4 regions of the Paenibacillus sp. GL_099_B genome follow, and region 1 is predicted to be linked to each of the others. Evidence: riboswitches for the same ligand, from Rfam matches in the RefSeq annotation. Region 1 holds a riboswitch; each other region holds the start of a gene.
What was found. Region 1 has a riboswitch for thiamine pyrophosphate ahead of AC3ITG_RS04525 (ABC transporter ATP-binding protein). Riboswitches for the same ligand answer to the same signal wherever they lie in the genome.
Positions count from the first base shown of each region.

Region 2: it holds a riboswitch for thiamine pyrophosphate, as region 1 does, so the genes downstream of both, thiC (phosphomethylpyrimidine synthase ThiC) here and AC3ITG_RS04525 (ABC transporter ATP-binding protein) in region 1, are expected to answer to the same signal.
Region 3: it holds a riboswitch for thiamine pyrophosphate, as region 1 does, so the genes downstream of both, AC3ITG_RS02220 (ABC transporter substrate-binding protein) here and AC3ITG_RS04525 (ABC transporter ATP-binding protein) in region 1, are expected to answer to the same signal.
Region 4: it holds a riboswitch for thiamine pyrophosphate, as region 1 does, so the genes downstream of both, AC3ITG_RS19480 (thiamine phosphate synthase) here and AC3ITG_RS04525 (ABC transporter ATP-binding protein) in region 1, are expected to answer to the same signal.

Region 1 covers NZ_CM174430.1:967,616-970,742, forward strand. Annotated here, with positions in the region: gene AC3ITG_RS04520 (ABC transporter permease) at 1-402, opposite strand, end outside; gene AC3ITG_RS04525 (ABC transporter ATP-binding protein) at 389-1,156, opposite strand; TPP riboswitch at 1,333-1,435, opposite strand; gene hisC (histidinol-phosphate transaminase) at 1,541-2,662, opposite strand; gene AC3ITG_RS04535 (ATP-binding cassette domain-containing protein) at 2,687-3,127, opposite strand, start outside.
Region 2 covers NZ_CM174430.1:718,020-721,146, reverse strand. Annotated here, with positions in the region: gene thiC (phosphomethylpyrimidine synthase ThiC) at 1-1,156, opposite strand, end outside; TPP riboswitch at 1,520-1,633, opposite strand; gene AC3ITG_RS03430 (IclR family transcriptional regulator) at 1,753-2,496, opposite strand; gene AC3ITG_RS03425 (alpha/beta hydrolase) at 2,855-3,127, shown strand, end outside.
Region 3 covers NZ_CM174430.1:454,768-457,894, reverse strand. Annotated here, with positions in the region: gene AC3ITG_RS02230 (VOC family protein) at 1-19, shown strand, start outside; gene AC3ITG_RS02225 (NAD-dependent epimerase/dehydratase family protein) at 36-791, shown strand; TPP riboswitch at 937-1,049, shown strand; gene AC3ITG_RS02220 (ABC transporter substrate-binding protein) at 1,271-2,311, shown strand; gene AC3ITG_RS02215 (thiamine-binding protein) at 2,531-2,821, shown strand; gene AC3ITG_RS02210 (ABC transporter permease) at 2,821-3,127, shown strand, end outside.
Region 4 covers NZ_CM174430.1:4,310,939-4,314,065, reverse strand. Annotated here, with positions in the region: gene AC3ITG_RS19485 (ABC-F family ATP-binding cassette domain-containing protein) at 1-1,050, shown strand, start outside; TPP riboswitch at 1,186-1,295, shown strand; gene AC3ITG_RS19480 (thiamine phosphate synthase) at 1,532-2,209, shown strand; gene thiO (glycine oxidase ThiO) at 2,214-3,127, shown strand, end outside.

The DNA.
Region 1 (3,127 bases):
CCACAAGGTGTAGCCAAACCAAAGGATGAAGACGGGGGACAGGGCAATCAGTGGGATCGTCTGACTGATCACGATGAAGGGATATAACGCTTTTTCAATCGACCGATTCATATGCATACCAGTTGCAAATACAATTCCGGCACCAATGGACAAGCCAAAACCAACGATAACCTCCATCAAGGTAGCGGGCAGATGTGTAGCCAACAGGAGGCGGCGATATTCATACAGCGAACTGGCAATCGCCGTCGGGGCTGGAATGATGAAGGAAGGCACCCATCCCATACGCACAATCCACTCCCAGATGACAAGCAGCAAGATCATGAGCAAAAGAAACAGACCATAACGGGCAAGCCAACCTCTTACGCTATCCTTCATGCTGTCTCTCAAGTTACCGTCTCGCATGCAATTGTTCCTCCAGTAGTCGTCTCATCTGGACGAGAGCCGGTTCGTAGATCATGTCCGAATGTCTTGGACGTGGCAAAGGTACCGTCAGATCCTGCAGCTGTTGACCTTGGCCCCCCGGAGTTAACAGGATAATCCGATCACTGAGCAGCAGGGCTTCTTCAATGTCATGTGTGATGAACAACACGGTTTTGCCAAGGCCTTCCCATAGCTCCAGCAGCCAGCGATGCATCTCCCGTTTGGTCAGGGCATCGAGTGCGCCGAATGGTTCATCCAGCAGCATGAGTTGGCCACCTGTCAGCAAAGTACGAAGCAGCGCGACACGCTGGCGCATGCCACCTGACAGCTCGTCCGGGTAAGCATGCGCGTGGCCGGATAAGCCAAATCTGTCGAGGCCAGCCAGGATATCTGCTCGAATCCTTACCTTATCCTGCCGACCTGCAGCAAGTTCAGAGGGGAGCATGCAATTTTCCATGACGGTTCTCCAGGGTAACAGGAGGTCCTTTTGTGGCATGTAGGCCACCTGCCCCAGTCGCTTTCCTTCTTGAACCCAAGGAATTTCAATGGTTCCGTGTGTTGGCTCAAGCAAGCCTGCCAGCAGCTTGAAAAGGGTACTTTTACCGGAGCCGCTGGAACCGATGAGCGAGACAAATTCGCCTTTGGCTACACGCATCGACACATTGGAGAGCACGGGGGAATCCCTTTTTCCCGGGAAAGCGTAGCTCATGTTGTGAATGGTTATATCGTTATCCATCTCGTTCCGTCCCCCCTTGTTATTCATAATTCAACTTCAAACCGCGGGATCTTTAATTACACCTTCTGATCTGCTCGCAGAACGCGAAAAAGACCCACCCATTTCCGGAGAAATGAGTGGGTCTGTAAGTTCAATTCACATTAAATTTCATCATCAACATGAAAAAATCCGCTTACTGAGAGGCCGCTCCACTTCCCTCCGCTGGTATGATCCAGATCAGGTTCAAAGGGTCCGAATCGTTCGATTCGTCTCAGCCGCAAGGCTCCCCTAGTGCAATGTTTAAGATATGCAGTTGTGTGTTCAGCATATATCACATGCAAGTGGAATGTAAAGAGGGCGGCTTAAAAGAAGTGTGCGTAATGTGACTTGAGAAAGTAACCTATTCTAATCGTTTGAATGTAACAGTGAATCAAGCTCACCGATCAGACGGACAATCTGCGCAGGTGTACCAATCGTAATCCGAAGCCAGGTAGGCATACCGAATTCGGCACCGCCGCGGACAGAGATGCCTCTGTTCAACAATTCTTTGGTAATCGGGCCACTATCCTGTAACAGATCAACCATGATGAAATTCGTTTCGGAAGGGATGTAGGGTAATTTCCACTGATCAAAGGACTGAATTAAAGTTTCCCGTCCCTGACGATTGTAGTGCAGGCAATGAGAGACAAATTCATGATCATCCAGGCTGGCCGAAGCAGCGGTTTGGGAAGTGGCTGTCAGACTGATGGGCAGCTTGACCCGGTTAATGCCTTCAATGATGCTTTCATTCCCGATGCCATATCCAATTCGCAGGCCGGCAAGTCCATATATTTTGGAGAAGGTCCGCAAAATAATCAGATTATTGTACTGCTCCAGCAGCTTAACCGTATCAGGGTAATCTTCACTTTCCGCAAATTCATAATACGCTTCGTCCAGGACAACCACAACATGGGAGGGAACATGTTCGAGTAAACCAAGTAAGGCATCTGCCGTGAAAATGGTTCCGGTCGGATTATTCGGATTGCACAGCCAGATGATTCGGGTAGAAGCATTGATCCGTTGCCGGAATTGCTCCAGGTCCAGTGAATGGTTGACCAAAGGCACTTCATGAATGACCCCGCCTGCCAGCAGCGTAGCGCCCTTATACCAGTTAAAGGAGGGCACCGGAATGAGTGATTCCTCGCCGGGATTAAGATAGGCTTGGGCGGTAAGGGTTAGGAGTTCGAATGATCCACTGCCAAATACCAGTTGGGAGGTACGCACACCCAGTCGCTCCGCAAGTTTGTCACGCAGCAATTGGCTGGAGCCGTCGGGGTATTGAGCCAAAAGATCGGAACCCAGCGATCTGACTGCATCCGCAGCCAGGGGAGAAGAACCAAACGGATTCTCGTTCGCTGCAAGTCGATCCACACTTTCCAGTCCCAGCTCCCGCCGGATTTGTTCCATGGATTTGGCAGGCGTATAAGCCGGAATTTGATTTAACAGGTCTTTAACAGGAGGAGAGGGTACGGGTGAAAGGGATTGCATAATCATGCCTTCTTTCCAGTGGAATTAGATCGAGAATGATATCTGTTTCTGGGCAATCTGCTGTGCTGTCTCTTGTTGAGGAGTCAGCAACCGATTCAGAATCAGGTTTTCAAAATGAGCAAACCCGCTATCCCGAACGCGTGGCCGCTCCAGCGTAATTCGGGTATCCATCGTTATATGACCATCTTCGATTAACAGCACCCTGTCTGCCAGCGCAACCGCCTCACTGACATCATGAGTGACCAGAATGACGGTCAGGCCTTCTTCTACCCACAAGCGTTCGATTAATTGCTGCATCTCAATTTGGGTTAATGCATCCAGTGCACCCAGCGGTTCATCCAGCAGCAGTAAGCGTGGATGACTTGCGAGTGCCCGTGCCAAGGCGACACGTTGTTTTTGTCCGCCAGATAATACCCCCGGCCAGTCACCTTCACGCTCTCCAAGTCCTACATTGCGAAGCGACTG
Region 2 (3,127 bases), 250 kb from region 1:
GTTCACCAAGTGTAGCCAGTTCCGCCATCTGGGCTTCATCATTGGCATCGTAGATGCTTCCTGGGCGCAGTCCATCTCCGAGAGAAAATGCCACGTCATACCTTTTCATAATCTCGCAGATTTCTTCAAAATGGGTATACAAAAAATTCTCATGATGATGCGCAAGGCACCATGCTGCCATGATGGACCCGCCCCGTGACACAATGCCCGTCATACGTTTGGCTGTCAGCGGAATATAACGCAGCAGCACGCCTGCATGGATCGTAAAGTAGTCCACACCCTGCTCTGCCTGCTCTATGAGCGTGTCACGATACAACTCCCAGGTCAGTGCTTCGGCTTCCCCATTGACCTTCTCCAGCGCCTGATAGAGCGGTACTGTTCCAATCGGTACAGGTGAATTGCGGATGATCCATTCGCGGGTCGTATGAATGTCCTTGCCTGTAGAAAGATCCATCACCGTATCCGATCCCCAGCGTACCGCCCAAGTCATCTTCTCCACCTCTTCCTCGATGGAGGAAGATACCGCCGAGTTTCCGATGTTAGCATTGATCTTCACATGAAAATGACGTCCGATCAGCATCGGCTCACTCTCCGGGTGATTGATGTTTGACGGCAGGATGGCCCTGCCACTCGCCAGCTCCTGCCGCACAAACTCCGGTTCCACACCCTCACGAATGGCGGCGAACTCCATCTCCGGCGTGATCATCCCCTGCCGTGCATAATGCATCTGGGTCACGCTGCGCCCTGCCTGTCCTCGTAATGGTTTACCGCGCAAGCCCGGATACTCCTCGGCTCCAGCTCGCTTTCCTCCAGGTTTTAATCCGTTATCCTCTGGTTTTACCGTTCGACCCTGGTAGGCTTCAACATCTTCACGCTCCGTAATCCAGCGGGTACGCAGCGCTGGCAGACCTGCCCGGATATCGGCATGAAATCCGGGATCAGTCATGGGCCCGCTCGTATCGTAGACACGCAGCGGTTCGTTATGCTCCACTCCTTGAGGAGTATTGGTGTCATGAAGGGCAATTTCACGCTCCGGTACAGCAATATCCGGTCGTGAGCCATGAATGTATACTTTGCGGCTGCCCGGGAAGGGCTGAACCCGTCCTGTCGTACCTTTTTCCTCTGCCAACTGCTGATCCTGCTTGTCCTGTCCCATCGTTCGGTTTCCTGTGCTCATCGCTCTTGTCTCCTCCTCATTGGTGATTGCCTGGATTGAAATGCTTGCGCACGAGTCCAAATCATACACAACATAGAAAAAGAAAGAGCGACCCTACGACAGAAAACAGGGACATACACTTCAAGTAATACAGACATTCGAGGCAAAAGATATCCACCCCAATGCTCGCCAATAGCTCCCAGCTCTTTATCCAAAAGCAGCTCCGACACCGGCTTTCGCCTGTTTACTGTATAAAAAAAGCCGGTTCCCAAGGGAACCGGCTTATGTCCATCACCAATAACGAACCTTATTCAGGCTCCATAACGGAGTCCATCCATAAGTCACATCATATGGTGTTCGTGGTCGTATCGCCGATTACTTCCCTACGCTGGTATGATCCAGATCAGGTGCAAAGGGTCCAGAATCTCATGCGATTCCGTCTCAGTCCGGACAATTCGGACTCCCCCAGTAACGTTAACAAGTTGCAGCATCTAGGCCGCAGATTCATATTCAATTAAGCTGACCCCATTGGGCCGTCCATTACAGAGTAGCGCAACCGAATCATAAAAACAACCTTTAAATTCCAGAAAATAAGATCAGGATAACATAAGTCCCATCTGCGTAGCAGCTTCCTTCAGCACAGGTGCGTATTCATGCAACGTCTCCTGCGATAGGCGACTAACAGGCCCGGATACCGACAGGGCAGCTGCGATGTTGCCTTTCCGATCCATGATGGGAACAGATACTGCGGCGGCTCCTGGTTCACGTTCCTCATAACTTGTTGCGTAGCCATATTCCAGAATGTCTTTCATCTGTGCCAAATATACTTTGGGATCGATAAATACCGGCCATTCCGGTCCATTCATCAGATCTTCGCGGTCCTCTTCGGTGGCAAAAGCCATCAGCACTTTGCTAGACGCTCCCACGGATAGCGGAAGTCTGACGCCCACCGGAGCTACACGACGAATCGCCTGATCACTCTGCACAGCTTGAATTCGAATCCGCTCACTGCCGTCACGCAGATATAAACTCACGGTTTCGCCCAGTCGATCTCTCAGCCGCTCCATCGCAGGAAGGAGCAAAATGGCCGGATCATCGCTGCGAGACATATGGGCAGACAGTTCCCAGATGCGTATGCCAAGCCGGTACTTCTCGGTGGCTGCATCCCGGATCACGAACCCCTTGTCCTCCAAAGTAGCCATCAGACGATGGACTGTACTTTTGTGCAGACCGATCTGGCTGGCAATTTCCGTGAGTCCCAGATCACTGCGGGTTGTAAAACACAATAATATATCCAGCGCCCGTTCTACAGCCCGGACGGTTAACTTTCGGTCTTCCATGGCAAGTTGCCCTCCTCATGTTTCATCACATGAAACTTGGTTACATAAATTATATGAGAAACGGTCTCATCTGTAAACCAAAAAGCGCCATTTGGAATAGGGATATTTGTAAATATTTTCTTTTTATAAATTAGAATCCCCTGCATTTTGCACCCTAAGGAAATGTTACCCATATATCTTCAAAACTATATAACAATTGCGTAACAAATGGCCTCAATCAATTGACTTTGACTATATTGGAACATACGATAAAGATATATTAAATTAAGATTTCGCTTCATAAGTAGTCAGAAAAATCATTTATCCGCTCTGTTCGTCTCGTTGTTATCTTCATTTGATTTTTAAAGGAGGGGCAATCATGTATCCGACATCCCAGAGCGAAGCCCCGCTGCAAACGAAAGTGTCAGATCTGCCTTCTTCGTTATCACCGAGGCTGATCCGGTTCAAACATATTGTCGTGGCGTTGTTGCTCTCCGTTATATTTTTTCTGCTCTTTTGTTTCATTGCACTACACGGTTATATTGCTTGGGTATTATCCAATCCAACTGTAGCGCCTGTATTCTCCAATCCCATGCAGGCGAAGAACATGAAGTATCAAGACATCACGTTCCCGGCAGCAGACGGCAGTCGA
Region 3 (3,127 bases), 510 kb from region 1:
TGAGTTCTTCCAGCGCTAAGAATTGGAGCTGATTTATGAACATTTTAATTACCGGCGCAGCCGGAAAAATTGGACGTGACTTGTCCCAACACTTGTCAGAAGCATTTCACCTGCGACTTACGGATTTGAATATCGACAGACTGCATACGTATCAAGGGACAAGCCATGAGATTATGACACTGGATGTGACAGATCCTGAAGCCTGTCAGCACGCTTGCGAAGGCATGGATGTGGTTGTACATCTGGCGGGAGATCCTTCCCCGCATGCCGGATTCTATGAATCGTTGTTGGACATCAATATTAAGGGTACATTTAATGTATTCCGTGCAGCAAAGGACCAAGGTGTACGAAGAGTCATTCTGGCAAGCAGTGCACAGACGATCGAGGGGTATCCCATTGATGCTCAAGTCTATCCGGACATGCCGACACGCCCACGGAATTTGTACGGAGTTAGCAAATGTTTTGGTGAATCGCTCGCTTCCTATTTTGCGTATACCGAAGGTTTACAAAGTGTAGCAGTACGTATAGGTGCATATGATGATTTTCAACCAGATGGACCCGCACTGGAGGCAAGGGATATGAGCGCGTATATTAGTCCGGCTGACTTGTGTGATTTGATGTTCAAAGCAATTACAGCTACAGATCTGGAGCCCTTCACCATACTGCATGGGATCTCGAATAATCGGTTTAAACGATTGAATCTCGAAGCGACTCAGAAACAGGTAGGATATGACCCGAAATCCGATGCTTTTGCACTCAGTCAGATTTCCTTATATGATTCGCCACGATAATTATTGAAAATCACACATCTAGAGAGGTCGTTATACACATGTATAATGGCCTCTTTGATTCATTCATACGTCCCCCTATCCAGTTCCTGACTGGACATGCATGGGCCTCTGGCCTATAATTACACCTAGTAATGCCCGTAACTTCATAGTTTCCCAGGGGAGTCGGAATAGGCCGGCTGAGAGTGTATCCCACCAAGATACTGACCCTTAGACCTGATCTGGATCATGCCAGCGTAGGAATCGGAGTATATCGAATTGGCCCAGCCTCTTTGCTGAGTGCCACATCTCTAACGCCTGCACGCGTCCCGGATTAACGGGGCGCTTTTTTAATGTTCTTTTATATAGCCAGAGAGCTAAAAAAAGTGACGTCATCCGGATCATAGCTAGTATAAATCTGCTGATTTATGCAAGAAGCTTGGATATGAAGCCAAGGAGTACCCCGCGCCACTGGCCGGACAACATGAAGGAGAGAAATGAAGATGAGATGGCGTAAAATGATGGGCCTAATGCTCTTGTGCGTACTACTAGTGGCTGTGGCCGCATGTGGCGGCAAAGAAGCTGCACCTTCAGGAGAAAATGGCAGCAGCAACACCGAAAACAGCAATGAAGGTGACAACGCAGCCCTCAAAGACATTAAAGTGGTGCTGGACTGGACACCAAATACGAATCATACCGGCCTGTATGCGGCCGTAGATCAAGGTTTTTACAAAGCCGAAGGCTTAAATGTCGAGATTGTACAGCCAGGTGCCGGAGGCGCGGATACGATGGTAGCTTCGAACGAAGTGCCTTTTGGCGTAAGTTATCAGGAGAGTGTAACCCAGGCCCGCACACAGGGCGTACCGCTCGTGTCCATCGCTGCAGTCATTCAGCATAACACGTCCGGATTTGCCGCTCCGGCGGATCGGAACATCAAATCTCCCAAAGATTTTGAAGGCAAAACCTATGGTGGCTGGGGCTCCCCGGTAGAAGAAGCTGTGATGCAGTCCATTATGGAAGGCGAAGGCGCCGATGTATCCAAAGTAAAAAATATTAGCATGGGCGATGCAGACTTCTTCACCGCTGTGAAACGCGATATCGACTTTGCCTGGATTTTCTACGCATGGACGGGCATTGAAGCCGAACTGCGCGGCGAACCGATCGACATGCTATATGTGAAGGATTATTCCGAAGCATTGGACTACTACACACCTGTACTTGTTACCAATGAAAAGACGATTCAGAACGATCCCGAGCTGGTTAAAGCGTTCTTGAAAGCGACTTCCGAAGGATATCAATACGCGATTGAACATCCCGAAGACGCTGCCAACATTCTGATCAAGGCCGTACCGGATCTGGATAAGGATCTTGTACTCGCAAGCCAAAAGTGGCTGAGTCCAAAATATCAGGATGACGCACCGCGCTGGGGTGAGCAAAAGCAGGAAGTATGGCAGAACTACACGGATTGGATGTTTAGCAAAAAGCTGCTCGATGAGCAGGTAGATGTATCCAAAGCATATACAAACGAATTTCTACCCCAATAAAAATTGTTTGAGTTTAACTTTTTTTTACACCAGAACGAAGAGTGCAGAACCCATCTGAAGAAGCGAAGCGCTCACCTTTATCCCCGGATTTCCTCCGTTAAAATTCGTTAAAGAAATCCGGGGATAACAGTGATCGGAAGAGGGTACTGCAATCGAAGTGGTAAAGTGTAAAGCTGGTTTAAATCATGCAATTTAACTCGAAAGGAAAAGTGATCTTTCATGGCAAGCACACTACTTAGCATTCAAGTCATTCCCAAAACGCCAAATGGCGAAAATTCCTATCCTTATGTTGATCGTGCGATTGAAGTTATTCAGCAGTCCGGCTTGAAATATCAGGTTAATCCTCTGGATACCACGATGGAGGGAGAACTGGAGGAACTGCTGGAGGTTGTCCGCAAAATGCACGAAGTTCTCGTGGAAGCCGGCAGTCCGAGCATCATCTCACAGATCAAGATCGCCCATAGCCCAAGCGGCTTCAGCATGGACACCCTAACGGAGAAATATCGCTAATGCATGCCTATTGGAAAAGCGTATGGCCGCCCTTTGTGGCGGTTATTCTCTTTATAGCGATATGGCAGGGAGCCGTCTCCCTGTTCCATATTGAGAAATGGATGCTGCCTGCGCCTTCGGACATCGCCCATGAAGCAGCGTCCCAGGCCGAGCGACTTGGCATGCATGCATGGGCAACAATCCAGCTGACATTGATAGGGTTTGCAGCAGGTACGCTCGTGGGATTACTGATTGCGATGGTGCTGCATTTGATTCCATTTTTGAAATCTGCACTCTATCCATTACTTATTCTTAGTCAAAATATAC
Region 4 (3,127 bases), 3.3 Mb from region 1:
CGTACGAAGGTATTGCTTGCGAAGCTTTTACTGGAGAAACCCACAGCACTTCTGCTGGATGAGCCGACGAACTATCTCGATGTGGAACACATTGAATGGCTGACCCGTTACCTGAAGGATTACCCGTATGCGTTTATTCTGATTTCGCATGATACAGAGTTTATGAATGAGGTCGTAAACGTTATTTATCATCTGGAATTTGCCAAGTTGACGCGTTATGCAGCGAACTATAACAAATTCCTTGAAATGGCCGACATGAATAAGGCGCAACATATTGATGCTTATGAGAAACAGCAGGAGTTTATCAAGAAGCAGGAAGATTTCATTCAGCGGAACAAAGCCCGCGCTTCTACTTCAGGTCGTGCCAAGAGCCGTGAGAAGCAGCTCGGCAAGATTGAACGGATTGATCGTCCAGACGAAGCGGCCAAACCCACATTCAAATTCAAGGATGCCCGGGCGAGTAGTAAAACCGTCTTTGAGGGTATTGATTTTGAAATTGGATATTCATATGCATTATTGCCCAAAATGACGATGACGATTGAGCGTGGCGAGAAAATTGCCATTGTTGGCTGTAACGGTGTAGGTAAATCCACACTGCTCAAGACTATCTTGGGGAAAATTCCACCAATCAGCGGTAAGACTTTCTTGGGTGATTATCTGGAAACAGCTTATTTCGAACAGGAAGTACGTGCAGGTAATATTACCCCGATCGAAGATGTGTGGAACGAATTTTCTCATCTGACACAGAATGAAGTCCGGGGGCATCTCGCACGTTGTGGATTGAAAAATGAGCATATCACCCGTCCGCTTAACGCGCTTAGTGGTGGTGAACAAGCCAAGGTTCGTTTATGTAAGCTTCTGATGCGTGAAAGTAACTGGATTTTGTTCGATGAGCCTACAAACCATTTGGATGTGACGGCCAAAGCAGAGCTAAAACGTGCCTTGCAAGAATTCAAGGGTACCGTGCTGCTCGTATCCCATGAACCTGAATTTTATGAAGGTTGGGTTACCAAAACGTGGGATGTTGAAGCTTGGTCCGATAAACAATAGTTTCTTCGAACCATTCTTTGCACCAGAACAGCAACCTCGATAACTACATGACTTCAGCAATGGATGAACAACGTAATTCATGGAAATGTACGGTGACAAAAAAAGGTGTCTATGGTAACATAGGCTACAGCTTCATATGAACACTAGGGGGGCCGCACGAGGCGGCTGAGATGGAAGAATGCGATTCCGGACCCTTTGTACCTGATCTGGATCATACCAGCGTAGGGAAGTGGCGCGTTTCAGCTAATGACAAAGAGCGTTATCGTTGACTTTGCGATATTGCCTGCAAGATGAATCATGCGGTTTCTGTGTATACAGCGTTGCGACTATGGATGGATTCTAATAGTTGTTATGCGTTATGTATAGAGTAATTGCATGCGACAGTCATTCAGTTGATCCATGAATTTTAAATTCGTGGCCACTCCCCTACGGGAGTGGCTTTTTTTGTTGTTTATATCAGCTTAAATCATGCAAGAGGAGGGTGAAAAGGACGGCAAACTTCCACGAACATGTAACAACAACACGATCATTCGAACTGCATGTGATTTCACCAGGTACAGGAGACTTGGACTCTTTTCTGAATATTGCTAAGGATATATGGCGGTGGGTCGATTATATCCACATTCGGGAAAAAAAGCTGACCCTTGAGCAACAGATGTATTGGGCGCAAAGTCTGAAAACACAAGGTGTTCCATCTAACCGAATCATTATGAATGGCTCAGATCAGCTGGATCAACATGCGTCGCTTGGTGGTGTGCATTGGGGTCAAGCAGTTATTCGCAGCTACGATAAGGATGAATTGAAGAGAGTCGATCGGCTGCGCGTAGGCATATCGGTTCATTCTCTGGAAGAAGCAAAAATTGCAGAAGAACGTGGAGCGGATTATCTCTTTTATGGGCATGTCTATGCTTCAAATAGTAAACCGAATAGCGAACCGAGAGGGCTAAGTGCATTGGCCGAGGTATGCTCCAATGTTTCAATTCCGGTGATCGCGATTGGCGGGATTAGACCTGAGAATATTGCTACCATTCGAACTGCTGGTGCCAGAGGAGCCGCTGTGATTTCAACGATTTGGACGAACGATAAGCCGGAACTGGCTGCAGCTTCATTGCGACAGGCGCTCACGGATTCAGAGAAGTACGCCGAACCAAGGAGATGAGATCATGAGAGAGGAAGCAAGAAGTCGAAGCAGGAATCGTTCAGGTTATCATCCAGGAATAGTTTCGGGAAGTAAAGTTGGAGCGGAAATTCGAGGCAAGCTTCATGCAGAAACCATTATTGTAGGCGGAGGAGTTATCGGTTGTGCCATCGCATGTGAACTCGCTACCCGAGGCCATGACGTTCTTCTGGTTGAGCGTGCGCGGATCGCTGGGGGAACTTCCTGTGCAGCAGCCGGGATGCTTGCTGCTGACAGTGAAGAATTCACTCATGCTGTGATGGCGAAACTTGCACGGCAGAGCAGAGCTTTACTTCATGAGCAGAAGGAACGAATCAGTTCGCTTAGCGGAGTGGAAATGGGGCTGCAACAGCATGGCTTTATTACTCCTTTTCGTTCATATAGTGAGGTCAGCAGTTACAAGAATAATCGATCGTCTACCTTATCTACAGACCATATTTGGTGGGATCGTGTCGCTGTCCAGCAGGAAGCATCATGGTTAAACAGGGATACGTATGGAGCATATTACAGACCTTCCGAGAGCGAGGTTCTTCCTGTCAATCTAACGCAGGCTTATGTCAGATCGGCTCAAGCCATGGGTGCGAGGGTGATGGAAGGCGTACAGGATGTCCGTTTGCATACGGATGTGAATGGAGTGCAAGGGATCGAGACTTCAATAGGAACGATGACATCGAGAAATGTCATTATTGCTACAGGGTTACATGGTGAAGAATTGATGAGGCATGTGGGTCTGAAATCGCCTGTTTTGCCTGTGAAGGGGGAGATTGTAGCGGTGCAGTTCTCACCCCACCATGCCGGTTATAGACCTGACAAAACGGTGTATGCAGAGGATATATATATTGTTCCCAAAGCCAATGGAGAAGTGTGGATCGGTGCAACAAGCCTTCCAGGAAGAACAGA